2 regions of the Streptomyces sp. NPDC052064 genome follow, and region 2 is predicted to be linked to the other one. Evidence: riboswitches for the same ligand, from Rfam matches in the RefSeq annotation. Region 2 holds a riboswitch; the other holds the start of a gene.
The links. Region 2 has a riboswitch for glycine ahead of gcvP (aminomethyl-transferring glycine dehydrogenase). Riboswitches for the same ligand answer to the same signal wherever they lie in the genome.
Positions count from the first base shown of each region.

Region 1: another riboswitch for glycine. It lies ahead of gcvT (glycine cleavage system aminomethyltransferase GcvT); the one in region 2 lies ahead of gcvP (aminomethyl-transferring glycine dehydrogenase).

Region 1 covers NZ_JBVJJE010000008.1:291,409-306,743, reverse strand. The annotation lists gene ACZ6TU_RS23345 (L-serine ammonia-lyase) at 1-403, opposite strand, end outside; gene glyA (serine hydroxymethyltransferase) at 486-1,748, opposite strand; gene gcvH (glycine cleavage system protein GcvH) at 1,763-2,140, opposite strand; gene gcvT (glycine cleavage system aminomethyltransferase GcvT) at 2,244-3,374, opposite strand; glycine riboswitch at 3,412-3,534, opposite strand; glycine riboswitch at 3,535-3,635, opposite strand; gene ACZ6TU_RS23325 (AAA family ATPase) at 3,817-4,485, shown strand; gene ACZ6TU_RS23320 (enhanced serine sensitivity protein SseB) at 4,553-5,341, shown strand; gene ACZ6TU_RS23315 (enhanced serine sensitivity protein SseB C-terminal domain-containing protein) at 5,505-6,305, shown strand; gene ACZ6TU_RS23310 (ABC transporter permease) at 6,649-7,647, shown strand; gene ACZ6TU_RS23305 (ABC transporter substrate-binding protein) at 7,656-9,422, shown strand; gene ACZ6TU_RS23300 (ABC transporter permease) at 9,513-10,523, shown strand; gene ACZ6TU_RS23295 (ABC transporter ATP-binding protein) at 10,520-11,602, shown strand; gene ACZ6TU_RS23290 (ABC transporter ATP-binding protein) at 11,599-12,753, shown strand; gene ACZ6TU_RS23285 (trimeric intracellular cation channel family protein) at 12,818-13,492, shown strand; gene ACZ6TU_RS23280 (alpha/beta hydrolase) at 13,383-14,618, opposite strand; gene ACZ6TU_RS23275 (thioesterase family protein) at 14,754-15,335, shown strand, end outside.
Region 2 covers NZ_JBVJJE010000010.1:327,649-342,983, forward strand. The annotation lists gene ACZ6TU_RS27615 (glycoside hydrolase family 43 protein) at 1-555, opposite strand, end outside; gene ACZ6TU_RS27620 (APC family permease) at 953-2,932, shown strand; gene ACZ6TU_RS27625 (DUF1707 SHOCT-like domain-containing protein) at 2,934-3,530, opposite strand; gene ACZ6TU_RS27630 (TOBE domain-containing protein) at 3,658-4,053, shown strand; gene modA (molybdate ABC transporter substrate-binding protein) at 4,209-5,015, shown strand; gene ACZ6TU_RS27640 (ABC transporter permease) at 5,012-5,848, shown strand; gene ACZ6TU_RS27645 (ABC transporter ATP-binding protein) at 5,943-7,028, shown strand; gene ACZ6TU_RS27650 (TOBE domain-containing protein) at 7,055-7,474, shown strand; gene gcvP (aminomethyl-transferring glycine dehydrogenase) at 7,526-10,411, opposite strand; glycine riboswitch at 10,589-10,684, opposite strand; gene ACZ6TU_RS27660 (PRC-barrel domain-containing protein) at 10,798-11,172, shown strand; gene ACZ6TU_RS27665 (DNA polymerase IV) at 11,197-12,600, opposite strand; gene ACZ6TU_RS27670 (MerR family transcriptional regulator) at 12,734-13,417, opposite strand; gene ACZ6TU_RS27675 (bifunctional nuclease family protein) at 13,733-14,206, opposite strand; gene ftsR (transcriptional regulator FtsR) at 14,291-15,025, opposite strand; gene ACZ6TU_RS27685 (FHA domain-containing protein) at 15,077-15,335, opposite strand, start outside.

The DNA.
Region 1 (15,335 bases), on a different contig from region 2:
CGTCGTACGCCCACAGGGTCATGCCGTTCGCGTGGTACGGCAGGGCCTTGCGGCGGTGCAGGACCATGTCGTCGTCGTAGGAGAACGCGATCTCGTGTTCGCCCAGCAGCCTCATCCGGCCGTCGGCCTTGATCGTCTCCACCCGTTCTTCGGCCGTCTCCACGTCCACCGTGCGCGGCGAGTCGCCCTCCAGGCCGAGCAGCACCGCCTTGGGCGTGCCGTGGCCGTGCCCGGTGGCGCCGAGCGAGCCGTAGAGCTCGGCGCGGACTTTCGCGGTCGGGGCCAGCAGTTCCTCGTTGCGCAGCCGCCTGGCGAACATCCGGGCGGCGCGCATGGGGCCGACCGTGTGGGAGCTGGACGGGCCGATGCCGATCGAGAACAGGTCGAAGACCGAGATGGCCACGGGGACTCCTGACTACGGGGGTGGTGCGAGGGGGCAGGGCGCCCCGCCCACGCGGGACGGGGCGCCCTGAAAGGTTTCTTCGTTATGTGTTCAGACCCGGGTACAGCGGGTGCTTGTCGGCCAGGGCCTTCACCCGGGCCTTGAGGGCCTCGGCGTCGTGGGACGGCTTCAGCGCCTCGGCGATGACGTCCGCGACCTCCGCGAAGTCCTCGGCCTGGAACCCGCGGGTGGCCAGGGCCGGCGTGCCGATCCGAAGGCCCGACGTCACCATCGGCGGGCGCGGGTCGTTCGGGATCGCGTTGCGGTTGACCGTGATGCCCACCTCGTGGAGGCGGTCCTCGGCCTGCCGCCCGTCCAGCTCCGAGTGACGCAGGTCCACCAGGACCAGGTGCACGTCCGTGCCGCCGGACAGAACGTCCACGCCCACGGCCCGGACGTCGTCCTTCACCAGACGCTCGGCCAGGATGCGGGCACCCTCCAGCGTACGGCGCTGGCGCTCCTTGAAGTCCTCCGAGGCCGCGACCTTGAAGGCGACCGCCTTGGCCGCGATCACGTGCTCCAGCGGACCGCCCTGCTGACCGGGGAAGACAGCGGAGTTGATCTTCTTGGCGAGCTCGGCCGTGGAGAGGATCACACCGCCGCGCGGGCCGCCCAGCGTCTTGTGGGTGGTCGTGGTCACCACGTGCGCGTGCGGGACCGGGTTCGGGTGCAGCCCGGCCGCGACGAGCCCCGCGAAGTGCGCCATGTCGACCATCAGGTACGCGCCGACCTCGTCCGCGATCCGGCGGAACGCGGCGAAGTCCAGCTGCCGCGGGTAGGCCGACCAGCCCGCGACGATCAGCTTCGGCTTCGACTCCTTCGCCAGCCGTTCCACCTCGGCCATGTCGACCCGGCCGTCTTCGCCGACGTGGTAGGCGACGACGTCGTAGAGCTTGCCGGAGAAGTTGATCTTCATGCCGTGGGTCAGGTGCCCGCCGTGCGCGAGGTTCAGACCCATGATGGTGTCGCCCGGCTTGAGCAGCGCGAACATCGCGGCCGCGTTGGCCTGGGCGCCCGAGTGCGGCTGCACGTTGGCGTGCTCGGCGCCGAACAGCTCCTTGACGCGGTCGATCGCGATCTGCTCGACCACGTCGACGTGCTCGCAGCCACCGTAGTAGCGGCGGCCCGGGTAGCCCTCGGCGTACTTGTTGGTGAGGACCGAGCCCTGCGCCTCCATGACCGCGACCGGGGCGAAGTTCTCCGAGGCGATCATCTCGAGCGTGGACTGCTGGCGGTGCAGCTCGGCGTCGACCGCGGCGGCCACGGCCGGGTCGAGCTCGTGCAGGGGTGTGTTCAGGACGGACATACGGCTACGACTCCTCAGCCGGCGGAGAACGCGGTGTACTCGTCGGCGGAGAGCAGGTCGCCCGGCTCCTCCGCGACCCGCACCTTGAACAGCCAGCCGCCCTCGAAGGGCGCCGAGTTCACCAGCGACGGGTCGTTCACGACGTCCTCGTTGACCTCGGTGACCTCACCGGAGACGGGGGAGTAGAGGTCGGACACCGACTTGGTCGACTCCAGCTCACCGCAGGTCTCGCCCGCGGACACCGAGTCACCGACCTCGGGGAGCTGGACGAAGACCACGTCGCCGAGCGCGTTGGCCGCGTGCTCCGTGATGCCGACCGTCGAGACGCCGTCCTCGGCGGCCGACAGCCACTCGTGCTCCTTGCTGTAACGCAGCTGCTGGGGGTTGCTCATGGCCTGGATTCTCCTGTACGCGCGGGAGTGCTGTTGACGGGGGACTGCTGGTGAGCTGGGACGAAGGGCGACGGGGGCGCTTGCCGCGGCCCCCGGCCAGTGTCTACTTCTGCCGCTTGTAGAACGGCAGCGCCACGACCTCGTACGGCTCGTGACTGCCCCGGATGTCCACGGCCACGCCTGGCGTCCCGGGCGCGGCGTGCGCGGCGTCGACGTACGCCATGGCGATGGGCTTGCCGAGGGTGGGGGAGGGGGCGCCGGAGGTGACCTCGCCGATCACCTCGCCGCCGGCGACGACGGCGTACCCGGCGCGCGGGACCCGGCGGCCCTCGGCGACGAGCCCGACGAGCACGCGCGGCGGGTTCTGCTCGGCCCGGGCGGCGGCCTCGCGCAGGGCCTCGCGCCCCACGAAGTCGCCCTCCTTCTCGAACTTCACCACCCGGCCGAGACCGGCGTCGAAAGGCGTCAGGGAGGTGCTCAGCTCGTGCCCGTACAGCGGCATGCCCGCCTCCAGGCGCAGCGTGTCGCGGCAGGACAGCCCGCACGGGACCAGTCCGGCGCCCTCGCCCGCCTTGGTCAGGGCCTGCCACACCTCGACCGCGTGCTCCGGCTTCACGAACAGCTCGAAGCCGTCCTCGCCGGTGTAACCGGTGCGGGCGATCAGGGCCGGGACCCCGGCGACGGTGCCGGGCAGGCCGGCGTAGTACTTCAGCCCGTCGAGGTCGGCGTCGGTGAGGGACTTCAGGATCCCGGGGGACTCCGGGCCCTGTACGGCGATCAGCGCGTAGGCGTCCCGGTCGTCGCGCACCTCGGCGTCGAAGCCGGCGGCTCGCTCGGTCAGCGCGTCCAGGACCACCTGGGCGTTGGAGGCGTTGGCGACGACCATGTACTCGGGGGCCTCGGTCTCGCCCAGCCGGTAGACGATCAGGTCGTCGAGGATGCCGCCGTCGGCCCGGCAGATCATGGTGTAGCGGGCGCGGCCCGGCTTGACGCCGCCGATGTTGCCGACGAGCGCGAAGTCGAGCAGGGCGGCGGCCTGCGGACCGGTGACGGTGATCTCGCCCATGTGGGAGAGGTCGAAGAGCCCGGCCTTCGTGCGCACGGCGGTGTGCTCGTCGCGCTCGGAGCCGTAGCGCAGGGGCATGTCCCAGCCGGCGAAGTCGGTCATCGTCGCGCCGAGCGAACGATGCAGGGCATCGAGCGCGGTGTGGCGGAGTTCTCCTGTACTGCTCATCGGTCGCGTCTCCCAGGGGCATGACGGGCGAGGTCGTTCCTCCCCATCTGTCATCGGAACCTGAGAGGTTCGCCATGACCACGGGGGACACGGCTTGCACCTTGGGTGGAGCCACGCCCGTCGCCTCGACGACAGGAGATGGCCCGCTTTTCAGATGTGCCTCGCCCGCGCGGTAACGGGGCCTGAGAGATTCAAGGGAGGGACTTGCTCCTTCGGCGCCCCAGCGTCAGACGGTGCTGGGGACTCTCCCGCGCGGATTCAAACGGCCGGTATGCAGTTGGCGCGCACATCATTGCACGCATCGTCGCGGGGTGGCAGGGCACCACCCTGTAGCAGGCCTGTTGCAGGAAGAGGACTAAAACCAGAGACATCGGGCATTACCTTCTCTTTACGCTCAGCGGGGATGGGACTCCATACCTGGCCCCAGGGGAGGACGATCACGGTGAACAGGACCACCGCGTACGCCACGACATCGGGCGTCGCGCTGCCCGAGCAGCCGGCCGTTCCGGCACGCGCGGCCTGTGGCCCGCTGCCGGTGCCGGTCGTCCGCGACCTGCGCGAGCGCGCAGGCCGCAGCCCGCACGCGCTGCTCTTCGGCGCCCGCGACCTCGTCGTGGTCACGGGCCTGCCCGGCAGCGGCAAGTCCACGCTGATGCGGCGCACCGTGCCCGGCCGGCGCATCGACTCCCAGGACACCCGAGACCGCTGGGACGGCCGCATGTCGCGCTTCCTGCCGTACGCGGTCTACCGCCCGCTCGTCCGCCTCGCCCACTACACCGGGTTGCGGCGCGCCCTGCGCACCGGGGAGGGCGTCGTGGTGCACGACTGCGGCACCCAGGCCTGGGTCCGCCGCTGGCTGGCCCGCGAGGCCCGCCGCCGGGGCGGCACCCTGCATCTGCTCATGCTCGACGTCACCCCCGAGGAGGCCCTGGCCGGCCAGCGCGACCGCGGCCGCGGTGTCTCGCGGTACGCGTTCCTGCGCCACCGCGCGGCGACCACCCGCCTGTTGCGCTCCGTGGAGCGGGGCGAACTGCCCGCGGGCTGCGGCTCGGCGATCCTCGTCGACCGGGACGCGGCGGACACCCTGCGCCGGATCGGGTTCATGGGCTGACCGCCGGCGGCCGGCGAGCCGCTAGCCTTTTGAGTCACAGCAGTGGTTCCAGGCAGGCGGTAGGCAGATGGACTTCCCGGCGGACTTCTCCGCGGACTTCCCGGCGCACACGCAGACCCACCCGCACGGCGGATGGCCCGGCAACGAACTGGAGGAGGTGCTCTCGGCCTCCCTCGGCGCCGGGCCGTCGGCCGGCGGGCGGATCGTCGAGGTGCTCGGCCGGAGTTTCGTCTGGGTCCCCCTGCCGAGTGGCGGCGGCCCCCAGAGCGGCCCTCTCGACCTGCCCGGGATAGAGATCGAGGGCCAGGCGTACGTACCGGTGTTCAGCTCCGAGGAGCAGTTCCGCCAGGTCGTCGGCTCCCATATGTCGTACACCATCGCGCCCGCCGTGGAGTTCGCCCGCGGCCTGCCCCCGCACGCCGGGATAGCCGTCAATCCGGGCGGGGTGGTCGGCATACCGCTCCCGCCGCCCGCCGTGGCCGAGCTCTGCAGGGCCGGCCGGACACCCTTGGACGGCCCCGCGAGCGGCGGCCGGGTCCGCCTCTTCGAGCCCGACTGGCAGGACGACCCGGTGGACTTCCTCGCCGCCGCCTCCGCCGAGTTCGAGGCGATCGGCGTCGTCGTCACGGCCCGCCGCTGCCTCGCCGCGATCGAGACCGCCGACCCGGTGATGTTCGTGGGCGTCGAACTCTCCCAGTGGGAAGGTGACCTGCGAGCCCTCCCGCTGGAGGCCCTGTCCCGAGCCGTGACCAAGTCCCCGGCCCCCTGGCCGGTCAACCTGGTCCTCCTGGACGTGGCGGAGGACCCGGTGGGCACCTGGATGAAGGACAGGGTCCGGCCCTTCTACCAGCGGTAGGGCAACCGGCCGAGGGGTGCGGGGCTGTAGCATCATGCGGCTCCGCCGCGTGGGCGCGATCGACCACGAACAACCCGCGGCCGCGAGACGACACCAAGCTCCGAGCTCATGGGCGGGCTTAAGCTAGGTCACGGTCGAGGCGTTGTACGAAGGGGCGGTAAAGGTGAGCGCGAGCGGCACGGCCGCGGCCGGACAGGTCGAGCACATGCTGCGCCAGGTCACGCCCGGGCGTTACGACGCCTACGAGGCACTCCTGCGCGCGCTCGCCACCCCGCACACCGGCCAGATCTGGATGCTTCTCTGGCACGGCCAGGCGGGCTCCCCCGACGCCCAGTACGGGAACATGGAGGTCGACGGCTACGGCTACGCCCCCTGCGTGACCTCGGCCCAGGAGCTCTCGGCCAGCGGCTGGAACCGCTCGTACGAGGTGGTCGACGGAATCGACGTCGCCCGCGCCCTCTACCCCGACCACTACGGCCTCTGGCTCAACCCGCACGCCCCCGGCGGCGGCGTCGGCATCCCGTGGCTCGACCTGCGCCGCGTCGCCACGGGCCTGGACCGCCAGCCCGCCGGACCGCTGCGGCTGTCCGAACCGGCCATCGAGATCCCGCAGTTCTACGCCCTGCTCGCGCAGAACGCCCACCGCACCCCGGCCGTCCGCTCACTGCGCCGGGCCTGGGTGCAGCCCGCGCTCGGGGCGCCGTATCTCGCCATCGGACTGGATGTGTACGACACCTCGCCGCCGGCGGTGGATTCCGTGCGCGCGATGATGCAGCAGTCCCTCGGTGCCGTACCGGACGGGCTGCCCGTCTCGACCGTAGCCATGTCCGACGAACACGACCCGGTCGCCATGTGGCTGCGTGCGAGCGCCCGCCCCTTCTACGACCGCGAGGCCCACGCCACCGCCCCTGTCCAGGCCCCGGCCTCGGGCTACGGCTTCCCCCCGGCTCAGGGCAGGTACTGACCCGCCCCGCGGCCGACCCGCGGGCCCCCGATTCCCACTCTCAAAACGAGACAGGCTCTCAGCTCTTCGCGCGTAGATAAGGGTGAAAAATGAGAGTATGCCCTAAAGTGCCCCTATTGCAGTGCGTCCGACCCCCGTTACCCGTTGTCCGGATAACGGAACCCCGCAGACAGCATCACGTTTACGCATCCTTTCACCGCCAAGTCTGGCAACAGATCGCCAAAGCGTTGAAGACTCCCCGCAAGACACGGGCCGGGTCGGTCTCGTGTACGAGACAAACAAAACCGCTACAGCGGCAGCCAGGGGCTCGGCGATCGCCGGCCCGAGAGGGGTCAATCGCACCGTGACCGCACCGATCGAGACCACCGGGGCGGAAGCCGGAGCACAGCCCGAGGCCGTGCTCTCCGGGGTCAAGAAGAGCCAGATCGAAGGGCGTTCTCTCACCCAGATCGCCTGGATGCGCTTCAAGCGGGACAAGGTGGCGATGGCGGGAGGCGTCGTCGTCATTCTGCTCGTGACGATGGCGGTGTTCTCCAAGCCGATCCAGTGGATCTTCAACCTCGATCCCAACAAGTTCAACCAGGACCTCATCGACCCCGCCCTGCTCGCCCCCAAGGGCGGCTGGGGAGGCATGAGTTGGGACCACCCGCTCGGCGTGGACCCCCAGTACGGCCGGGACATGCTCGCCCGCATCATCGACGGCTCCTGGGTCTCCCTCCTGGTCGCGGGCGGCGCCACGCTGCTGTCCGTGTGCCTCGGCACCGTGCTCGGGGTCGTCGCCGGCTACTACGGCGGCTGGATCGACAGCGTCATCAGCAGGCTGATGGACACCTTCCTCGCGTTCCCGCTGCTGCTGTTCGCCATCTCGATCTCGGCCTCGGTGCAGGACGGTTTCTTCGGTCTCGACGGGCTGTCCCTGCGCATCTGCGTGCTGATCTTCGTGATCGGCTTCTTCAGCTGGCCGTACATCGGCCGCATCGTGCGGGCGCAGACCATGACCCTGCGCAAGCGGGAGTTCATCGAGGCCGCCACGAGCCTCGGGGCACGCGGCCCGTACGTCCTGTTCCGGGAACTGCTCCCGAACCTCGTCGCGCCGATCCTCGTCTACTCGACGCTGATCATCCCGACGAACATCCTGTTCGAGGCCGCGCTGAGCTTCCTCGGTGTCGGTATCGCTCCGCCGCAGGCCTCCTGGGGCGGCATGCTCAGCAACGCTGTGGACCTCTACACGGCTGATCCGCAGTACATGTTCGTGCCCGGACTGGCGATCTTCATCACTGTCCTGGCCTTCAACCTGCTGGGTGACGGGCTGCGTGACGCCCTCGACCCTCGCAGCAAGTGATCCATCGAATGAGGGGGCTTCCTCAGGTGAAGACGAGAAGGGTGACCGCCGGCGTTGCGTCGGTCCTGGCGCTGTCGCTGGGTGCTGCCGCGTGCGGCGGCGGAGGTGACGACAACGACGGGGGAGGCAACGGCAAGAAGGACGCCGCGCTGAACTCGATCGTCAACGCGTCGAGCAAGAAGGGCGGTACGGTCTCGTACGAGCACTCGGACGTGCCGGACTCCCTCGACCCGGGCAACACGTACTACGGCTGGGTGCAGAACTTCTCCCGCCTCTACGGCAGAACGCTCACCACGTTCAAACCGGCGGCGGGCAAGGAAGGCCTGGAGGTCGTGCCGGACCTCGCCGAGGGCCTCGGCAAGTCCAGCCCGGACGCCAAGACCTGGACGTACAAGCTGCGTGCGGGTGTGAAGTTCCAGGACGGCACCCCGGTGACGTCCAAGGACGTGAAGTACGCCGTCGAGCGCTCCAACTTCGCGCCTGAGGCGCTGTCCAACGGCCCGACGTATTTCAAGGCGTACCTCGAGGGCGCCGACAAGTACAAGGGCCCGTACAAGGACAAGTCCGCCGAGGGCATCAAGTCCATCGAGACGCCGGACGACCGGACGATCGTCTTCAAGCTGAAGCAGCCGTTCGCCGACTTCGACTACCTGGCGACGTTCTCGCAGACGGCGCCGGTGCCGAAGGCGAAGGACAACGGTGCGAAGTACGTGCAGAACATCGTGTCCTCCGGCCCGTACCAGTTCCAGTCCTACGAGGAGGGCCGCGGCGCCACCCTCGTGCGCAACCCGCAGTGGGACGCCAAGACGGACCCGGTCCGTAAGGCCCTGCCGGACAAGGTCACGATCAAGTTCAAGGTCAACCCGGTCACGGTCGACAACAACCTGCTCTCCGACAAGATCACGGTTGACGCGGCCGGCACGGGTGTGCAGCCGCAGACCCAGCCGAAGGTGCTGCGGGGCAAGTACGTCAACCAGACGGACAGCTCGTACGCCGGTGCGACGCAGTACATCGCGCTGAACCTGAAGGTGGCACCGTTCGACAACATCCACTGCCGCAAGGCTGTGCAGTGGGGCCTCGACAAGCAGTCGGTGCTCGACGCCATGGGCGGCTCGCCGAAGGGTGACGTGGCGACCACGATGCTGCCGCCGTCGGTCAACGGCTACGCCAAGTTCGACACCTACGCGACCGAGGGTCACAAGGGTGACGTGGCCAAGGCCAAGGCGGAGCTGAAGGCGTGCGGCAAGCCGAACGGGTTCAGCACGATCATGACCGCCCGCTCCGACCGCCCCGCCGAGGTGGCGCAGGCCACGGCCGTCCAGGCGTCGCTGAAGAAGATCGGCATCAACATCGAGATCAAGCAGTTCCCGGCCGGTAAGTACTTCTCCAACTTCGCCGGTGTCCCGAGCTACGTTCACAAGAACAAGCTCGGCATGCTGTCGATGGCGTGGGGCGCGGACTGGCCGACCGGCTACGGCTTCCTCGACCAGGTCGTCAACGGTGCCGCCATCAAGCCCTCGGGCGGCAACAACCTGATGGAGCTGGACGACCCGAAGATCAACAAGGCCCTGACGGACGCGATCGCCAACACCGACGACGCGGCCCGCACCAAGGCCTGGGGCGAGATCGACAAGATGGTCCTCGACAACGCCTCGGTCGTGCCGGTCATCTACCGCAAGAACCTGCTGCTCCGGCCCAAGTCCGCGACGAACGTCACGGTCACGCAGGCCTACCTCGGCATGTACGACTACCTGCTGATGGGCTCCTCGAAGTAACCAGCAGGCCGGATCCTTTCGAAAGGCAGGTGAAGGCACCGGGTGGCCGCGGCGGACGATCCCGCCGCGGCCACCCGGGGCCGTACAGCTGTGGCTGCGTACATCCTCCGACGCGTCATGGGCGCGGTGCTGTTGCTGCTGGTGGTCAGCGCAGTCACCTTCGCCATCTTCTTCCTGGTGCCCCGCCTCGGGGGCCAGACGGCCGACCAGTTGGCCACCCAGTACGTCGGCAAGGACGCGAACCCCGAGTCCGTCGCCGCCATCAAGCAGAACCTGGGTCTGGACCAGCCGGTCTACGTCCAGTTCTGGGAGTTCATCAAGGGCCTCGTAGTGGGCGCCGACTACAAGTTCGGCCCCGACGCGACGCACTGCGGCGCACCCTGCTTCGGGTACTCCTTCAAGAGCCACATCGAGGTGTGGCCCCAGTTGGAGCAGCGGATCCCGGTCTCCTTCTCGCTGGCCGTCGGTGCGGCGGTGATCTGGCTGATCTCCGGTGTGACCACCGGCGTGATCTCGGCATTGCGCAAGGGCAAGCCGATCGACCGCATCTCGATGTTCATCGCGCTCGCCGGCGTCTCGCTCCCGATCTTCTTCACCGGCCAGATCCTGCTCGCGCTCTTCGTCTACGAGATCCCCGTCTGGGAGAGCATCGACTACGTCCCGTTCACCGAGAACCCGGCCGAATGGGCATGGCACATGGTGCTTCCCTGGATCAGCCTCGCCTTCCTCTTCTCCGCGCTCTACGCCAGGCTCACCCGGGCGGGCATGCTGGAGACGATGAGCGAGGACTACATCAGAACGGCCAGGGCCAAGGGACTGAAGGAGACCACGGTCGTGACCAAGCACGGCCTGCGCTCCGCGCTCACTCCGATCGTCACCATCTTCGGCATGGACTTCGGCACCCTCGTCGGCACCGCGGTGCTCACCGAGACCGTGTTCTCGCTCCAGGGCATCGGCGCATACTCGGTCCAGGCCATCAAGGACAACGACCTGCCCATCGTGATGGGCGTGACCCTGGTCGCCGCGTTCTTCATCGTCTTCTGCAATCTCGTCGTCGACCTGGTGTACGCCGCCATCGACCCCCGGGTGAGGTACTCGTGAGCAAGCTCGACAAAGCCGCGCTCGGCGAGCCGGACACCACCGCCCCGTCCGTCCCGGACGACGTGTTCCTGTCCGTCCGCGACCTGCGCATCCACTTCGACACCGACGACGGTCTGGTCAAGTCCGTGGACGGCGTCAGCTTCGACGTGCGCAAGGGCAAGACCCTGGGCATCGTGGGCGAGTCCGGTTCCGGCAAGTCCGTCACCTCGCTCGGTGTGATGGGCCTGCACCGCTCGGCGCGCGCCCACGTGTCCGGCGAGGTGTGGCTGGACGGCCAGGAGCTGATCGCGGCCGACCCCGACGACGTACGGCGGCTGCGCGGCCGGAAGATGGCCATGATCTTCCAGGACCCGCTGTCGGCGATGCACCCCTACTACTCGGTCGGGCAGCAGATCGTCGAGGCGTACCGGGTCCACAACGACGTCAGCAAGAAGGTCGCCAAGCAGCGGGCGATCGAGATGCTCGACCGGGTCGGCATCCCCGAGCCCGCCAAGCGCGTGGACGGCTACCCGCACGAGTTCTCCGGCGGTATGCGCCAGCGCGCCATGATCGCCATGGCGCTGGTGAACAACCCCGAGCTGCTCATCGCCGACGAGCCGACCACCGCCCTGGACGTCACCGTGCAGGCGCAGATCCTCGACCTGATCCACGATCTCCAGAAGGAGTTCGGCTCCGCGGTCATCATGATCACCCACGATCTGGGCGTGGTCGCCGAGATGGCCGACGACCTGCTGGTCATGTACGGCGGCCGGTGCGTGGAGCGCGGTCCCGCCGAGGACGTGTTCTCCGAGCCCCGGCACCCCTACACCTGGGGCCTGCTCGGCTCGATGCCGCGTATGGACCGGGAGGAGACGGACCGGCTCATCCCGATCAAGGGCGCGCCGCCCTCCCTCATCAACCTCCCGTCCGGCTGCGCCTTCAACCCGCGCTGCCCGTACGCGGACATCCCGAAGGACAACGTCACCCGCACGGTCCGCCCCGAGCTGACCGAGGTCGGCGGCTCGCACTGGGCCGCCTGCCATATGACGCAGGAGCAGCGGGAGCGTATCTGGACCGAAGAGATTGCGCCGAAGCTGTGAGCGACGACAAAGCGGTGAGCAAACCGGACACGAGCGGGAGCACCCTCACCCAGGACACCGCCGCCGACGGCGAGATCCTGCTGAAGGTGACCGGCCTGCAGAAGCACTTCCCGATCCGCAAGGGTCTGCTCCAGCGGCAGACCGGCGCGGTGCGCGCGGTCGACGGCATCGACTTCGAGGTCCGCAAGGGCGAGACGCTCGGCGTGGTCGGTGAGTCGGGCTGCGGCAAATCCACCATGGGCCGGCTGATCACGCGGCTGCTCGAACCGACCGGCGGCACGGTCGAGTTCCAGGGCAAGGACATCACGCACCTGAAGGCCGGCGAGCTGCGCCCCATGCGCCGCGACGTGCAGATGATCTTCCAGGACCCGTACTCCTCGCTGAACCCCCGGCACACGATCGGCACGATCGTCGGGGCCCCCTTCCGGCTCCAGGGCGTCGAGCCCGAGGGCGGTGTGAAGAAGGAGGTCCAGCGGCTGCTGTCGGTGGTCGGCCTCAACCCCGAGCACTACAACCGCTATCCGCACGAGTTCTCCGGCGGCCAGCGTCAGCGCATCGGCATCGCCCGCGCGCTCGCGCTCAACCCCAAGCTGGTCGTGGCGGACGAGCCGGTCTCCGCGCTGGACGTGTCGATCCAGGCGCAGGTGGTGAACCTGCTGGACGACCTCCAGGAGGAGCTCGGCCTGACGTACGTGATCATCGCGCACGACCTGTCGGTCGTCCGGCACGTCTCGGACCGGATCGCGGTGATGTACCTCGGCAAGATCGTCGAGCTGGCCGACCGCGACAAGCTGTACAAGTCGCCGATGCACCCGTACTCCAAGGCCCTGCTGTCGGCCGTGCCGATACCGGACCCGAAGCGACGAGGTGTCAAGAGCGAGCGCATCCTGCTCAAGGGCGACGTGCCCTCGCCGATCGCCCCGCCGAGCGGCTGCCGCTTCCACACCCGGTGCTGGAAGGCGACGGAGATGTGCAAGACCACGGAGCCGCCGCTGGTGGAGCTGCGTGCCGGGCAGCGCGTCGCCTGCCACCACCCGGAGAACTTCGACGACCAGCAGCCGCAGGACACCAAGCTGCTGTCCTCGGCGAAGGAGGCGGCGGGCGGTTCGACCGCCGGGAAGGCGCCCGCCGAGGAGCCCGTGGAGAAGTGAACCCGCCGGAGCCCCCGCCCTCGCACATCGGGGCGGGGGCTCGGCCGTGGGTAAAAATGTTCGGGTGCTCCTGCAACTCTTCAGTCCGTCCGTCCAGCACACGCTCGACCTGATCGGCATCTTCGTCTTCGCGATCTCCGGCGCCCTGCTGGCCGTGCGCAAGAACTTCGACGTGTTCGGCATCGCCGTGCTCGCCGAGGTCACCGCGCTGGGCGGCGGGCTCTTCCGAGACCTGGTCATCGGGGCCGTACCGCCCGCCGCCTTCACGGACCTGGGGTACTTCCTCACCCCGCTGCTCGCCACGCTCCTCGTCTTCTTCCTGCACCCCCAGGTGGAGCGCATCCAGGTCGCGGTGAACGTCTTCGACGCGGCCGGTCTCGGCCTGTTCTGCGTCGCCGGCACGATCAAGGCGTACGAGTACGGGCTCGGCCTGACGGCCTCCGCAGGTCTGGGGCTGACCACCGCCGTGGGCGGCGGTGTGCTGCGGGACGTGCTCGCCAACGAGGTGCCCTCGCTGCTGCGCTGGGACCGCGACCTGTACGCGGTCCCGGCGATCGTCGGTTCCGCCCTGGTCGCCCTGTGCATCCGCTACGACGCCCTGAACCCGCTCACCAGTGGTGTCGCGGTGATCACCGCCTTCGTACTGCGCCTGCTCGCGATGCGGTTCCACTGGCGAGCTCCGCGGGCGTGGCACCGGCGGTCGACGGTGAGCGAGGAGGAGCAGCCCGTCCTGCCGTGACGTGGCCGCGGCCCGTCACCTCCGTCAGCCAGCGGAACGCCGGGACCACCTGCGGCCGCCACAGCGCCATGGTGTGACCGCCCGCGCTCCTCGGGATGTACACCACGTGCACGGTCGTCGGCGCCTTCGCGGCCTGCTCCAGGGCGACGGCTGCCTCGTAGCCGTCGTGCGGCTGGCCGGAGAGGTAGAGCGAGACGCGCGGCGGGACGGGCGCCCTGCGCAGCAGCAGGTAGGGGTTGTTCCCGGCCCGCAGGGTGGGGTTCTGCGCGGCGAGTGAGTCGCGTTCGCCGATCGGGTCGTTGTAGCCGGACAGGCTGACGGCGGCCCGGTAGCGGTCGGGGTGGGCGAGGGCGAGCTTGGCCGCGCAGTGCGCCCCGGCCGAGTAGCCGGCCACCGCCCAGCCCTGCGGGGCGGACTCGGCGCGGAAGTTGTCCATGACCATCATCGGCACGTCGACGCTCAGCCAGGTGTCGGCGTTGACCGTGCCCGGGATGTTGGCGCAGCCGGTGTCCACACCGGCCAGCAGATTGGTGCGCGGCGCGACCAGGATGAACGGGGCGACCTGCCCGTCCCGCATCAGCGGCTCCAACTGCTCGTGCGCGTGCAGCGAGCCGAACCAGGCCTTCGCCGAGCCGGGGTAGCCGGGCAGCAGCTCCACGACCGGGAACCTGTGGTGCCGGTAGGCCGGTTCGTCGTACTGCGGCGGGAGCCAGACGTAGACCTCGGCGTTCACGCCTGACACCCGGCCCTTGAGCTGGGTGACGCGCACCCCGCCGGCCGCGCGCATGCCGGGCCCGGTGGCCGGCCGGAAGGTCTGGCGCAGCTTCGGCAGCCGCTTCAGCGCGATGCCTCCGGTGCCGTCGGCCCCGAGGTCGGCCGCCTGTTGCACGTGGTCGCCGGTGCCGAGCAGGTCGGCCCAGTTGTCGTACAGGTTGTTGGCGTTGTTGACCAGCGTGAAGACCAGCGCCACGGCGGTTCCCTGGGCGAACAGCAGCATCAGCGCGCGCGTCGCGGTGCGCAGGGCGCGGGGGCCGCGGACGCGCGACCACAGGACCAGCGGCAGAGCGAGCGCGGCGACCGACAGCGCGATCAGCGTGTAGAGGAACGGAGTCCCGGTGAGGCTCATGTCTCTTCAGAGGGACGGACGGCCTTCCGGGTTTACGGACGAGTGCGGACACTTACCGAGAAATTGCCCGGTCCTCACCTGAGTCCGAACCGACCAAAGCTACCGCTTAGTAGTTAGTTCTTGTACTGTTCAGCCATGCCAGAGTCAGCCTCCGCCCAGGCCGTCCGGGCCACGATCGGCGACAGCGAGTTCGACCGCGACACCGCGCTCACCCGACGCGCGCCCGGCGTCTACGACATCGACCTCTCCGCCGGCTGGACGATCATCAGTGCCGTCAACGGCGGCTATCTGCTGGCCGTCCTGGGTCGCGCGCTCGCGGACACCCTGCCGCACGCCGACCCCTTCACCATCTCGGCGCACTACCTCACCGCGTCGCAGCCCGGCCCGGCGGTCGTCCGCACGGACGTCGTCCGCACCGGCCGGACCCTGTCGACCGGCCAGGCCTCCCTCTGCCAGTACGACGATCAGGGCCGCGAGGTGGAACGCATCCGCGTCCTCGCCTCCTACGGCGACCTGGACGCCCTGCCCGACGACGTCCGTACGACGGCCGGGCCGCCCGCGATCCCGCCGATGGAGCACTGCTTCGGCCCGGAAGACGGTCCCGCCCCCGTCTCCGGCAGCTCGGCCATCGCCGACCGGCTGATGCTCAAGCTCGACCCGTCGACCCTGGGCTGGGCCCTCGGCAAGCCCTCCGGCAAGGGCGAGATGCGGGCCTGG
Region 2 (15,335 bases):
GGACAGCATCAGGTACCACCAGTCGCCGATCCGGTACAGATGCGGCGCCTCGGGATGCTGCATGCCCGTGCCCGACCACACCGGCAGCGGCCCTTCCAGCACCTCGCCCGTCGCCGGGTCGATGCGCGCCACCCGCACCCCGGAGACGGCACACCAGCAGGAGCCGTCCTCGTCCCAGGCGAGGTCGGGATCGATCCCGGGCAGGTCGATCCACACCGGATCGGACCAGGGCCCCTCGGGCCGTTCGCTGCTGACGAGGAAGTTGCCCCCGGCGCCGACATTGGTGGTGATCATGTAGAAGCGGCCGTCGTGGTGGCGCAGCGTGGGGGCGTAGATCCCGGCCGAGGCCGGCACGTCGTCCGGCAGCTCCAACTGCCCCGGCCGGTCCAGGACGTTGCCGATCTGCCGCCAGTGCACGAGGTCGCGGCTGTGGAAGAGGGGTACGCCGGGGACGTACTCGAAGCTGGAGCAGACGAGGTAGTGGTCCTCCCCGACCCGGCAGACGCTGGGGTCGGGGTGGAAGCCGCCGATCACGGGGTTGTCGAACGTCCGCATGCGCGTCAGTCCCTTCGAACAGAGCCGGGCGGGCGAAACTTTCGGATGACCTGGCGAACGTTACGAAGGTGCACTGTAGGTGTCACCGGCTCCGGCGACAAGAAGGCCGAGCCCGGCCGCCGAAGCGGGCGCGATCACGGAGGGTGCTCACCTCTCGGCCGACACACGACCGTTGCTCCGCACGCGGGGAGGCGCGACTCGGCGGTACCCAACGGGCTCTCAACTCTCGTTTTGCCGCAGCACGCCTCCCTTCCACGGCCCCGCGCTCAGTCTTGGCGGAAGCTTGACGCACTCAGCACCCTCATCCACAGGCCACCGCATTACGCTCCGCTTACGCTGATCCCGGCCGTCCGGTGATGGCCGGAATCACGCTGAACCGCACATCGGGAGCACGTCGATGGCCACCACTGAGCACGCGCCACCGAGCCGTACGGAGCCCGCTCCATCCAGTCGCCTGCGCGCCTGGATGCTGGAGGGCCTGTCCGACATGGGCAAGGGCGGCGGCCACACCGGGCCCCACGCCGAACCGGAACCCCCGCACCAGGGCCAGTCCTGGTGGCGCGTGATGTGCCTGACCGGCGTCGACTACTTCTCCACTCTCGGCTACCAGCCGGGCATCGCTGCTCTCGCCGCCGGACTGCTGTCACCGATCGCGACCATCGTGCTGGTGATCGTCACCCTGGCGGGCGCCCTGCCGGTCTACCGCCGGGTGGCCGAGGAGAGCCCGCACGGCGAGGGCTCGATCGCGATGCTGGAGCGGCTGCTCTCCTTCTGGCAGGGCAAGCTGTTCGTGCTGACCCTGCTGGGCTTCGCCGCCACCGACTTCCTGATCACCATCACCCTGTCGGCCGCCGACGCCTCCACCCACCTCGTGGAGAACCCGCATCTGACCGGCGTCCTGCACGACAAGCAGATGCTGATCACGCTCGTCCTCGTGGCGCTGCTCGGCGCGGTGTTCCTCAAGGGCTTCCTGGAGGCGATCGGCGTCGCGGTCGCCCTGGTGGGCGCCTACCTCGCGCTCAACGTGGTCGTGGTGGTCGTCGGCCTCTACCACGTGGCCACCGCGGGCCACGTGGTCACCGACTGGGCCGGCGCCCTCACCACCCAGCACGGCAACGTCTTCGTCATGATCGGCGTGGCCCTGCTCGTCTTCCCGAAGCTGGCACTCGGCCTCTCCGGATTCGAGACCGGCGTGGCCGTGATGCCGCACGTCAAGGGCGACCCGGAGGACACGGAGGAACGGCCGGCCGGCCGCATCCGCGACACGAAGAAGCTGCTCACCACGGCCGCCCTCATCATGAGTGGCTTCCTGATCACCACCAGCTTCATCACCACCCTCCTCATCCCCGAGAAGGAGTTCGAGGCGGGCGGCCAGGCCAACGGGCGCGCGCTGGCCTATCTGGCGCACGATTACCTGGGCAACACCTTCGGCACCGTCTACGACGTCTCGACGATCGCCATCCTGTGGTTCGCCGGTGCCTCCGCGATGGCCGGCCTGCTCAATCTGATGCCGCGCTACCTCCCCCGCTACGGCATGGCCCCGCACTGGGCCAGGGCCGTCCGCCCCATGGTCATCGTCTTCACTCTGATCGCCTTCCTGGTCACCTGGATCTTCGACGCCGACGTCAACGCGCAGGGCGGCGCCTATGCCACCGGTGTGCTGGTCCTGATCAGCTCCGCCGCGATCGCGGTGACCATCGCCTCCCGCAAGGCCCGGCAGGGGAACTGGACCATCGCCTTCGCGGTCATCTCTGCGGTGTTCCTCTACACCACCGTCGCGAACGTCTTCGAGCGCCCGGACGGCGTGAAGATCGGCGCCTGCTTCATCGCCGGCATCATCCTGGTCTCCCTGCTGTCGCGACTGGCCCGGTCGTTCGAGCTCCGCGTGACCAGCGTGACGCTGGACCCCATGGCGGAACGCTTCATCCGGGACATGGCCAGCCGCCGGACGCGGTTCATCGCCAACGAGCCCGACCGGCGCGACATCGCCGAGTACCGCGACAAGATCGAGCAGATCCGGCAGGACAACGACGTACCCGGACAGGAGGACTTCGTCTTCGTCGAGGTGACGGTCACCGACCCGTCCGAGTTCGAGGCGGGCCTGACCGTGCGCGGCGAGGTGCTCCACGGCCGCTACCGCGTCCTGACCCTGGAGTCCTCTTCCGTCCCCAACGCCCTGGCCGCACTCCTCCTGTACGTCCGCGACATGACCGGCAGTACCCCGCACATCTACTTCGAGTGGACGGAAGGGGGCCCCTTCGCCAACCTGCTGCGCTTCTTCCTGTTCGGCCAGGGCGAGGTCGCCCCGGTGACCCGCGAGGTCCTGCGCGAGGCGGAACCGGACCGGCAGCGGAGGCCGAGGGTGCACGTGGGCTGAGTCAGGCCGTCGGTCTCCGCCGGCCGAAGCCCCTCCGGGGCGGACGCACCACGATCTGCCCGTAGTTGATCTCGCCGGTGATCCGTACGCGCAGCACGACCGGGGCGTCGGCCGCTCCACGCGCCTTGATCTGGGAGTAGTTCGTCACCAGCCCGCCGGTGTCCACCACGACCCCCGGCCGGGTCAGCAGCTTCAGGGCGCCGGCCCGCATGTCCAAGTCGATGTGCAGCGTGTCCCGCGTGATCACCGCGTCGGTGAAGTCGAGCGTCACCTCGCCCCACGCCGACCGGATCTCCAGCCGCCGCGGCACCACCCAGCCGTCACCACGCCGGGTAGAGGACCCCTCCTGCTCGATCCGGACGAGGTCCTCGGCCTCGACACCGGTCCCGCCCACCACCTCGGGCAGATCCGCGGTCAGCGCGGCGAGCTCACCCACCGTACGGGCGGACAGCGCGTCCTCCAGCCGCTCGCCGAGCTCCTCCAAGGTCAGCCGGCCGTCGCCCGCGGCGACGCGCAGCACGTCCACGATCCGGTCCCGGTCCGCGTGCGAGACCCTCGTCTCGGGCGATCCACCGGTACGCGAGAGGTCCCCCGCCATCACATCTCCCCGATCTCCCGGGCACGGCACCGGGCCCGCCCACTCGACGACTGACGCTATATCGCGTTATACCCAACGGCCAACCCCGCATCCGCAGTTCCCCTCCCACGCCCCTATCGTGACCGGCATGCAGTCCTACACGATCGGCCAGGCAGCACGACTGCTCGGCGTGAGCCCGGACACCGCCCGGCGCTGGGCGGACGCGGGCCGCATCACCACCCACCGCGACGAGGCCGGGCGGCGGCTCGTCGACGGACGGGACCTGGCCGCCTTCTCCGTCGAACTCGCCAGGTCCGGTGCCGCCGAGGAAGACGCCCCGTACACCTCGGCCCGCAACGCCTTCGCCGGCATCGTCACCGCGATCAAGCTCGGTGACGTCGCCGCCCAAGTGGAGATCCAGGCCGGCCCGCACCGCCTGGTCTCCCTGCTCACCCGCGAGGCCGTCGAGGAACTGGGCCTGGAGGTCGGCATGGAGGCGACGGCCCGCGTGAAGTCGACGAACGTCCACATCGACCGGGTCTGAGTCCGTAGGAACGCACATACCCACCCGTGAGTCCGTTTCCTGTCGCCCATGCGATGCCACAGCTGATTATCGCCTCGCAGATGCGTCAGTATGATCGGCGTATCGGAGGAGTCCTGCGGACTCTTCCACCCGCACGCAGAGGGAGTGGCCCCGAGATGACCCGTTCCGCGCACCGGACAAGCCGGATCCTCCAGGTCACCGGTGCGTCCGCAGCCGCGCTGCTGACTCTGAGCGCCTGCTCCGCGTCCGACCCGGACGCGGACGCGGGCTCCTCCTCGGCGAAACCCTCCGGGACGGTCACCGTCTTCGCCGCCGCCTCCCTCGAGGAGAGCTTCAAGACCCTGGGCAAGACGTTCGAGAAGGAGCACCCGGGCACGAAGGTCATCTTCAACTTCGGCGGCAGCGACACCCTCGCCGCCAGCATCACCAGCGGCGCCCCGGCCGACGTCTTCGCCGCCGCCAGTACCAAGACCATGGCGACCGTGACGGGCCGGCAGGACGCGGCGGGCACGCCGGCCACCTTGGTCCGCAACCAGCTGGAGATCGCCACGCTGCCGGGCAACCCCGACCGGATCTCCTCCCTGAAGGACCTCGCCAGGCCCGGCCTGAAGGTCGTCCTGTGCGACAAGACGGTGCCGTGCGGTGCCGCCGCCCAGAAGGCGCTGGACACCGGCGGCCTGAAGCTCACCCCCGTCTCGTACGAACAGGACGTCAAGAGCGCACTGACGAAGGTCGAGCTGAAGGAGGCCGACGCCGCCGTCGTCTACAAGACCGACGTGCGGGCTGCGGGTGACAAGGTGCAGGGCGTGGACTTCCCCGAGTCGGCCGAGGCCGTCAACGACTATCCGATCGCCCTGCTCAAGAACGCCCCCAACCCCGATACGGCGAAGGCGTTCGTCGCGCTGGTGCGGTCCGCCGAGGGCCAGAAGGTGCTCTCCGAGGCCGGGTTCCTCAAGCCGTGACGGGCACCGACACCGTGGCGAGCCGGCCCCGCCGCGACCGCGCCGTCCGGCGGAGCCGCGTGGTGCCGGTGCCCCTGCTGGTGCCCGCCCTGGTCGGTCTGGCGTTCCTGCTGCTGCCCCTGGTCGCCCTGCTCGTACGGGCGCCCTGGCACAGCCTCCCCGAGCAGCTGACGAGCGCCGAAGTGTGGGAGGCACTCCGGCTGTCGCTCCTGTGTGCCACGGCGGCGACGGGCCTGAGCCTGGTCGTCGGCGTGCCCCTGGCCTGGCTGCTGGCCCGTACGCGGTTCCCCGGCCGGGGCTTCGTACGGGCCCTGGTGACGCTGCCGTTGGTGCTGCCGCCGGTGGTGGGCGGTGTGGCCCTGCTGCTCGCCTTCGGGCGCAACGGCGTCATCGGGCAGTGGCTCGACTCCTGGTTCGGGATCACCCTGCCCTTCACCACGACGGGTGTCGTCCTCGCCGAGACGTTCGTGGCGATGCCGTTCCTCGTCATCAGCGTGGAGGGCACCCTGCGGGCCGCCGACCCGCGTTACGAGGAGGCGGCCACCACCCTGGGCGCCTCCCGCTTCACCGCGTTCCGTCGGGTCACCCTGCCGCTGATCGCGCCGGGCATCGCGGCCGGTGCCGTACTGGCCTGGGCCCGGGCCCTGGGCGAGTTCGGCGCGACGATCACCTTCGCGGGCAACTTCCCGGGCCGCACCCAGACCATGCCACTGGCGGTCTACCTGGCCCTCCAGAACGACCCGGCGGCGGCGATCGCCCTCAGCCTGGTTCTGCTGGCGGTGTCCATCGCGGTACTGGCGGCCCTGCGCGACCGCTGGATGACGGCGTCGTGATGTCCGGGACCGACCGCCGGAAGAGGGGCTACCGGCACCGCCCGGATCCGGATGACGGCCCTCGGAACCCCCTGACCCCCTGGACGCGATCCTCATGACCGAGACGACCGAACGCGACGGCGCGACACCCGGCCTCCTCCCCGAGGGCCTCGGCGCCCACCTCGTCGTCGACCGCGGCTCCTTCCGCCTCGATGTCACGCTCACCGCCGCCCCCGGCGACGTCGTCGCGCTGCTCGGCCCGAACGGCGCCGGCAAGACCACCGCCCTGCGTGCCCTCGCGGGCCTCGCCCCGCTCACCTCGGGTCATCTGATGCTGGACGGTACGCGGTTGGACCGTACGCCGCCCGAGTCCCGCCCGGTCGGCGTCGTCTTCCAGGACTACCTGCTCTTCCCGCATCTGACGGCCCTGGACAACGTCGCCTTCGGCCCGCGCTGCCGGGGCGCGAGCAAGGCCGAGGCCCGTGCCCAGGCCGCCGAGTGGCTGGACCGTATGGGCCTGGCCGACCAGGCCGGCGCCAAGCCCCGCCGTCTCTCCGGCGGCCAGGCCCAGCGCGTGGCCGTGGCCCGGGCCCTGGCCACCCGGCCCCGGCTGCTGCTCCTGGACGAACCCCTCGCCGCACTCGACGCCCGCACCCGTCTGGAGGTGCGCGCCCAGCTCCGGCGCCACCTAGCCGAGTTCGAGGCCGTGGCCGTACTCGTCACGCACGACCCGCTGGACGCCATGGTGCTGGCCGACCGTCTCGTCGTCGTCGAGCACGGCCACGTCGTCCAGGAGGGCACGCCCTCCCACATCGCCCGCCACCCCCGCACGGACTACATCGCCCGGCTCGTCGGCCTCAACCTCTACCGGGGACGGGCCGAGGGCCACACCGTCCGGCTCGACGCGGGCCCGGCCATCACGACCACGGAAGAGCTCTCCGGCCCGGCCTTCGTCGCCTTCCCGCCCGGCGCCGTGACGCTGTACCGCGAGCCCCCCACCGGCTCCAGCGCCCGCAACCTGTGGCGCTGCGAGGTCGCCGGACTGGAGACGCACGGCGACCAGATCCGCGCGGACCTCACGGGCGAACTGCCCCTGACCGCCGACCTCACCACGGTCGCCGCCGCCGAACTCGACCTGCATCCCGGCGCCCCGGTCTGGGCGGCGGTCAAGGCGACGCAAACACACGCATACCCGGCATAGGGAACAGATCGGGCTACCGTGCCCCCATGAGCCTGAGCATCCGCAACCAGTTCCCCGGCACCGTCACCGCCGTCACATCGGGCGAGGCCATGGCGACGGTCAGCGTCCGCCTCACCGGCGGCCAGGCCCTCACCGCGGCGATCACCCGCGAGGCGGCGGACGACCTCGGTCTCGCGCCGGGCACCGCCGTGCGCGCCCTGGTGAAGTCGACGGAGGTCTCGCTGGCCACCGTCCCCGTCGAGGGCCTGTCCATCCGCAACCGGCTCCCCGGCACGGTCACGGACATCACGACCGGCGACGCGATGGCGTCCGTCCGGGTCACCGTCGAGGGCGGCGAACTGACCGCCGCGATCACCAGGGACGCCGCGGACGACCTCGCCCTGTCGGCCGGAACCCCCGTTGTCGCCCTGATCAAGTCGACCGAGGTGTCCCTCGCCGCCGAATGACGGGAGGGGCCCCGCACCGCGGAGCCCCTCCCTTACGACCGGTCGGGCCGATCAGTCCTCGTACGCGTCCAGCGGCGGGCAGGAGCAGACCAGGTTACGGTCGCCGAAGGCCTGGTCGATGCGGCGCACCGGCGGCCAGTACTTGTCTGCGGGCGAGACCCCGGCCGGGAAGACGGCCTCCTCACGGCTGTAGGCGTGCTCCCACTCCCCGGCGAGCGTCCCGGCGGTGTGCGGGGCGCCCCGGAGCGGGTTGTCGTCCGCGGGCCACTCGCCGGAGCCGACCTTCTCGATCTCCGCACGGATGGCGATCATCGCCTCGCAGAACCGGTCCAGCTCGGCCAGGTCCTCCGACTCGGTCGGCTCGATCATCAGCGTCCCGGCCACCGGGAAGGACATCGTCGGCGCGTGGAAGCCGTAGTCGATCAGCCGCTTGGCGACGTCGTCGACGCTCACCCCGGTCGCCTTGGTCAGCGGCCGCAGGTCGATGATGCACTCGTGCGCCACGAGCCCGCCGGGGCCGGTGTAGAGCACCGGGTAGTGCGGCTCCAGCCGCCTGGCGATGTAGTTGGCGCTGAGCACCGCGACCTGCGTGGCCCGCTTCAGCCCCTCGCCGCCCATGAGCCGGACGTACGCCCAGGAGATCGGCAGGATGCCGGCGGAACCCCACGGGGCCGCGGAGATGGGACCGACCCCCGTCTCCGGGCCCGCCTCGGGCTGGAGCGGGTGGTTCGGCAGGTACGGCGCGAGGTGTTCACGCACCGCGACCGGACCGACGCCGGGACCGCCGCCGCCGTGCGGGATGCAGAAGGTCTTGTGCAGGTTCAGGTGCGAGACGTCACCGCCGAAGTGTCCCGGCTTGGCGAGTCCCACGAGGGCGTTGAGGTTGGCCCCGTCGACGTAGACCTGCCCGCCCGCCTCGTGCACCTGGGCGCAGATGTCGGCGACATGCTCCTCGAACACGCCGTGCGTGGACGGGTACGTGATCATCAGCACCGCCAGCTCGTCGCGGTACTGCTCGATCTTCGCCCGCAGGTCCTCGACGTCGATCTCGCCGTCCTCGGCGGTCTTCACGACGACGACCTTCATGCCCGCCATCACCGCGCTCGCCGCATTGGTGCCGTGCGCGGACGACGGGATCAGGCACACGGTGCGCTGCTCGTCCCCGTTGGCCCGGTGGTATCCGCGTACGGCGAGCAGACCGGCCAGCTCGCCCTGCGACCCGGCGTTCGGCTGGAGGGACACCTTGTCGTACCCGGTGACCTCGGCGAGACGGTCCTCCAGCTCGCGGATGAGCGTCCGGTAGCCCCCCGCCTGCTCGGCGGGCGCGAAGGGGTGCAGCTGCCCGAACTCGGGCCAGGTGACCGGCTCCATCTCCGTGGTCGCGTTGAGCTTCATGGTGCAGGAGCCCAGCGGGATCATGCCCCGGTCGAGCGCGTAGTCGCGGTCGGCCAGCCGGCGCAGGTAGCGCAGCATGGCGGTCTCGGAGCGGTGCTGGTGGAAGACGGGGTGCGTCAGGTACTCGTCGGTCCGCAGCAGCGCGTCCGGAAGCCCGTCCTCGGTGGCCGCGTCCAGCGCCTCGATGACGCCTTCGAGACCGAAGGCGGCCCACACGGCTCGCAGCTGGGCCCGCGTGGTGGTCTCGTCGCAGGCGATCGAGACGTGGTCGGCGTCGACGAGACGGAGATTGACCCCGTTCTCCTGCGCGGCGGCCACGACGTCGGCGGCCCGGCCCTCGACGCGCACGGTGAGCGTGTCGAAGTAGGAACCGTGCACGACCTCGACACCGCCGCTCGCGAGCCCGGCGGCGAGGACGGTGGCGTACCGGTGGGTGCGCCGCGCGATGCCCTTCAGGCCCTCCGGCCCGTGGTAGACGGCGTACATGCCGGCCATGACGGCGAGCAGCACCTGCGCGGTGCAGATGTTGCTGGTGGCCTTCTCGCGGCGGATGTGCTGCTCACGCGTCTGGAGCGCCAGCCGGTAGGCCCTGTTACCGTCCGCGTCGACGGACACGCCGACGAGCCGCCCGGGCAGGCTGCGCGCCATCTTCTCCTGGACCGCCATGTAACCGGCGTGCGGACCGCCGAAGCCCATCGGCACACCGAAGCGCTGCGTCGTCCCGACGGCGATGTCCGCGCCGAGCTCACCGGGCGACTTCAGCAGCGTCAGCGCGAGCAGATCGGCCGCGACGGTGACGAGCGCCCCGAGCTCGTGCGCCTGGTCGATGACCGGCTTGATGTCCCGTACGGCTCCGGAGGCGCCCGGGTACTGGATCAGCACGCCGTTGATCTCGCGCTCGGCGATCTCGGCGGGAATGCCCTCGCTGAGATCGGCGACGACGACCTCGACGCCGGTCGGCTCGGCCCGGGTCTGGATCACGGCGATGGTCTGCGGCAACGCGTCCGCGTCGACCAGGAACAGGCCCTTCTTGTTCTTGCCGAGGCGCCGCGACAGCGCAAGGGCCTCGGCGGCCGCGGTGCCCTCGTCGAGCAGGGAGGCACCGGAGGTCGGCAGTCCGGTGAGGTCGGCGACCATGGTCTGGAAGTTGAGCAGCGCCTCGAGCCGCCCCTGCGAGATCTCCGGCTGGTACGGCGTGTAGGCCGTGTACCAGGCCGGGTTCTCCATGACGTTGCGCATGATCACCGGCGGCGTGAACGTGCCGTGGTACCCGAGTCCGATCATGGAGCCGAGGACCTGGTTGCGGTCGGCGAGGGAGCGCAGTTCGGCGATCACCTCGGCCTCGCTGCGGGCGCCCGGCAGGTCCAGCGCCTCGGCGCTCTTGATCACGGCCGGGACCGCGGCGGCCGTGAGCTCGTCCAGCGAGCCGTAGCCGACCTGCGCCAGCATCTTGGCGCGGGCCTCGTGGTCGGGGCCGATGTGGCGCTGCTCGAAGGGAACTGCCTCTTCGAGCTCGGAGAGCGGAATGCGATGGGCGGTCATTTGCGGAGGCCTCCTGGTCTGACACGACCTTCGAGGGGCACCACGGGACGGGTACCCGAACGGCCTCCCCCTCTGTCATCTCAACCTGAGAGCTTCACCGGATCGCCCGAAGGCCTCCGGCTTTCACCGTCGGTGAGAGCGGAAGCCGTCGACACCCGCCCTGCTTTCCAGAGTGACCTCGTCCGTGCGGTACGTGAGCCTGAGAGATTCCGGGGAGGATTTGCTCCTTCGGCGCCTCCGATGGTGTCTGGAGGACTCTCCCGCACGGGGTCAGCAGCCGCTGTCAGCGTACCAGCGAGGTCAACGCACGAACCTTCGAGTGGCCGCCTCACCGATTGTGCCGTTTTGTTGTGCTTACGGATGAGTTGCGACCATGTGGAGGGCCCGTGCGAACCGATATCGATCCGCGCAACCTGATCGGCCGCAAGGCGTTCGACCGCAACGGAACCAGGATCGGCACGATCGACGAGATCTACCTCGACGACGCCACCGGCGAGCCGGAGTGGGCTGCCATACGGACCGGCCTGTTCAGCAGGGACGCTTTCGTCCCGCTCGAGCCCAGTGAACTGATCGACGGCGCCCTCCACGTGCCTTTCGACCGTGCCCTGATCAAGGACGCCCCCGACTTCGGCGTGGGCCGCCACCTCTCCCCGGAACAGGAACTCCAGCTCTACCACCACTACGGCCTCGACGTCGCCGCATCTCCCCCGCTCGCGGACCACGACTTCGGCAAGCTGGCAGGCACGGACGAGACGGCCTGAAGCCCCGGCAAGCCGTCCAGCCCTCTAAGGGACAGCGGACCGCAGTCCCACAGCTCCGGACCCACCCTCCGGCCCGCGGCTCTCCTCCGGTCTCGGTAACACCAGCGGCAGCGGATCCGCCGGCTCCAGATCCGGATCGTCGACCCGGAAGGTCCGCACCCGCCCGGGCTCCGAGCCGGGCGTCTCGAACCGCACGGTGACCCGCCCCAGACCGCTGCCCTGCACCCACCCGTGCCCGAACACGGCGTGCCGTACGTCGTGCCCGGCGGGCCACCGCCGCTCGGCGAGCGCCGGCTGCTCCTCGACCGGCGCCACGGCAGGCTCCTCGACCGGCCCCTGCGCCTCCGCCCGCTCCCCCGCCGCCTGCGCGAAGAGATCCTCCTGCGTGTAGTCGGCGAGCCCGCTGACGCCCACCCCGAGCAGCCGCACACCGCCCGTCGTGTCGACCGAGTCCAGCAACCTGGCCGCCGCCTCGCGGATCACCCCGGGATCGTCCGTCGGCCCGCGCAGCGTCTCGGACCGGGTGAGCGTCGAGAAGTCGTACCGCCGCACCTTCAGCACGATCGTCCGCCCGGACAGCCCGGCCCCGCGCAGCCGCCGCACGCACCGGTCGGCGAGTCGCTGCACCTCGAGCCCGACCCGCACCCGGTCGTGGATGTCCACGTCGTAGGTGTCCTCGACCGACACCGACTTCGTCTCCCGCTCCGCCACGACAGGCCGGTCGTCCCGCGCCAGCGCCATGGCGTAGAGCCCGTGTCCGTGCGCCTTCCCCAGCAGCCGGACCAACTCGTCCTCCCCCGCCTCGACGATCTCCTCGACCGTGGTGATCCCGGCCCGCCGCAGATGGTCGCCCGTCGCCGGCCCGACCCCCGGCAGAATCCGCACCGACATCGGCCCGAGCATCGCCCGCTCGGTCCCCGGCGCGATCACCACCAGCCCGTCCGGCTTGGCCTGCTCCGACGCGATCTTCGCGAGCATCTTGGAGGCGGCGAGCCCCACCGACCCCGTGAGCCCGGTGACGGCCCGTATGTCCGCGCGCAACTGCGCCCCGACCAGCCGCGCCGACTGCTCGTCCCAGGCCGCTCCCCCGGCCTCCAGGTCCACGAAGGCCTCGTCCAGACTCAGCGGCTCCACCAGGGGCGACAACGCCCGCAGCAGCTCCATCACCCGCTCGCTGATCGTCCGGTAGAGCTCGAAGCGCGGCACGAGATACGCGGCGTTGGGCGCGAGCCGCCGCGCCTGCCCCATCGGCATCGCCGAATGCACCCCGAAGACCCGGGCCTCGTACGACGCCGTGGCCACGACGCCCCGCGGCCCGAGCCCGCCCACGACGACGGCCTTCCCGCGCAGACTCGGCTTGGACACCTGCTCCACCGAGGCGAAGAAGGCGTCCATGTCGAGATGCAGGATCGTGGGCGCGGTTCTCACAACTCCGATGCTGCCCTACGCCACTGACAACGCCCCGGACAACCGCCCTGACGCCCTGGGAGAAACCGCTTGCATCCCGACGCGGAAACGTCGCGCCTGTAGCGGCCGCGGGGGCACCGCACTGCCGGACGGCTCAAACGGCCCGGTTCCGCCGCCGCGCCAGCTCGTCCGCCGGGTTGGGCCCGACCAGGGTCTCGCCGGTGTCGATCCGCTCCCCGTGCAGCTGGGACAACGCGCTCTCGACATCCCGCCACACCACGCCCACGGCAATCCCGAAGACACCCTGGCCCCCCTGGAGCAGGGCGTGGACCTCATCCGGCGAGGTGCACTCGTAGACCGTCGCTCCGTCGCTCATCAGCGTCATCCGCTCCAGGTCGCGGAAACCGCGTTCTCTCAGGTGCTGGACGGCCGTGCGGATGTTCTGGAGCGACACCCCGGTGTCGAGGAACCGCTTGACGATCTTCAGGACGACGACGTCCCGGAAGCTGTACAGCCGCTGCGTCCCCGACCCGTAGGCGGGCCGCACACTCGGCTCGACGAGGCCCGTGCGGGCCCAGTAGTCCAGCTGCCGGTAGGTGATACCGGCGGCCGCGCAGGCCGTGGGGCCGCGATAGCCGATCTGCTCGGACGCCATGGACGTCGTCCCTCCGCTGCTCGGCACGGCCGTCGGTCGCTGCGGAGCGTGATCAGCCACCCCGCCGGGCTGGGGGCACCCCCCGCTCGGGCGGAGCCGTGAGCCCGGGGGAGGGTACGGACCGCTCGCCCTGAGACTGCGCTCGGGGCCACCCCCAGCCGTACCGTCGCCGCTGCTTCTCACGCCGACCTCCGTCCTTGACCTGCCTTCTCGACGGTAGGCAGTCACCCGGGGTGCGTCAACGATCGCCACACTCGCCACGCCGAGTGATAATCACCCTAGGAGTGGTTTCCCGTGCCCCACCGCGGGGAAAGGCTAGCCGAATGCCTCCGAAACAGGCCGTGTGACGCTCTCACTCGCCTCCGGCACAGCGGGCAATTCCCCCGTCACACATGCGGCGGGCGACCCTGCCGCGGACCACATCGTCCGCCGGGCCGCCCACACGTCTCACTGACCGCTGATACTCCGCGCCATCCGGCTCTTACCGGAATCCGGAGCTCACTGACTGCTGCTACCGAAGTCCTCCGGGGAGATCTGGTCGAGGAACTCGCGGAACTTCTCCACTTCGTCCTCCTGCTCGTCCGGGATCGCGATACCGGCGTCGTCGAGCACCGTGTCACTGCCGTAGATCGGCGTACCGGTGCGCAGGGCCAGCGCTATGGCGTCGGACGGGCGGGCGCTCACCTCGACGCCGCTGGCGAAGACCAGCTCCGCGTAGAAGACGCCCTCCCGCAGGTCCGTGATGCGCACTTCCGTGAGCTCCTGGCCGACGGCTTCCAGCACGTCCTTGAACAGGTCGTGGGTCAGCGGCCGCGCAGGAGCCATGCCCTGCTGGGCGAAGGCGATCGCCGTCGCCTCCCCCGGTCCGATCCAGATGGGGAGGTAACGGTCGCCTCCCACTTCACGCAGCAGCACGATCGGTTGGTTGGAGGGCATTTCCACCCGGACACCTACGACATCGAGCTCGTTCACACAGCAACCCTAGGCCGTGCTCGGGATGTTTGGGTAGTCGGGCCGGGAACAGGCGCCTGTTCCGGCCCTCCGCGACCGGCCGTCTCAGGGCAGCCGCACCCCGAGCGCCGTCTGCACCAGCGCGGCGTGCAGCTTCACCGTGAGCCCCGCCAGCTCCTTGGTGCGGTCCTCCGCATGAGCCCTGGTCTGCGGGTTCCGGTGCCGCTTCAGCGGGGCCACCACCTGGTCCACGAGCCCGGCCTCGCGGTCTGCGGCGGCCTTCATCACCCGCAAGTGCCGCGGCTCGATCCCGAACCGCCCCAGCTCGGCGATGAGCGAGGCCACCGTGGCCGCCTCCGCGTCGTACACGCCGTCCTCCAGTGGGGTGACGAGCCCGTACGACTCCCACTCCCCGAGCTCCTCCTCACCGACACCGGCGGCGGCGAGCAGCTCCTCGCGCCCGATCCTGGCCGCCGTGGGCGCCTCGGGGAACTCGGGCGCGGTGTCGCCGTCGCGCTGACGCCCCAGCGCCGGCAGCTGGACGGCCTCACCGCGCTCCATTGCCTCCAGGTGCTCGCGGATCACCTTCAGGGGCAGATAGTGGTCCCGCTGCATCCTCAGGACATGACCGAGACGCTCGACGTCGTGAGCGCTGAACTTGCGATACCCCGACGGGGTCCGCTGCGGCTCGATGAGCCCCTCCGCCTCCAGGAAACGGATCTTGGAGATGGTGACTTCGGGAAACTCGTCGCGCAGCACGTTCAGCACCGTGCCGATGCTCATCAGCCTGTCCGTGGCGGCGGCGCCGTGCCCGGCACCGCCGCTCGGTGTTTGAAGCATGGACCTTCCCTGACGGACGGACCCTCGCGGGGTTCCCCGGACGGAATCCCGTCAGTAGCCCCGCTGGCTGGCGTAGAAGACCAGCCGGTACTTGCCGATCTGCACCTCGTCGCCGTTGTTGACCGCGACCTGGTCGATCCGCTCGCGATTCACGTACGTGCCGTTCAGGCTGCCCACGTCGGCCACTGTGAACGAACCGTCCTGGCCACGGCGGAACTCCACATGACGCCGGGAGACCGTCACGTCGTCCAGGAAGATGTCGCTCTGCGGATGACGCCCGGCCGTGGTCAGATCGCCGTCCAGCAGGAAG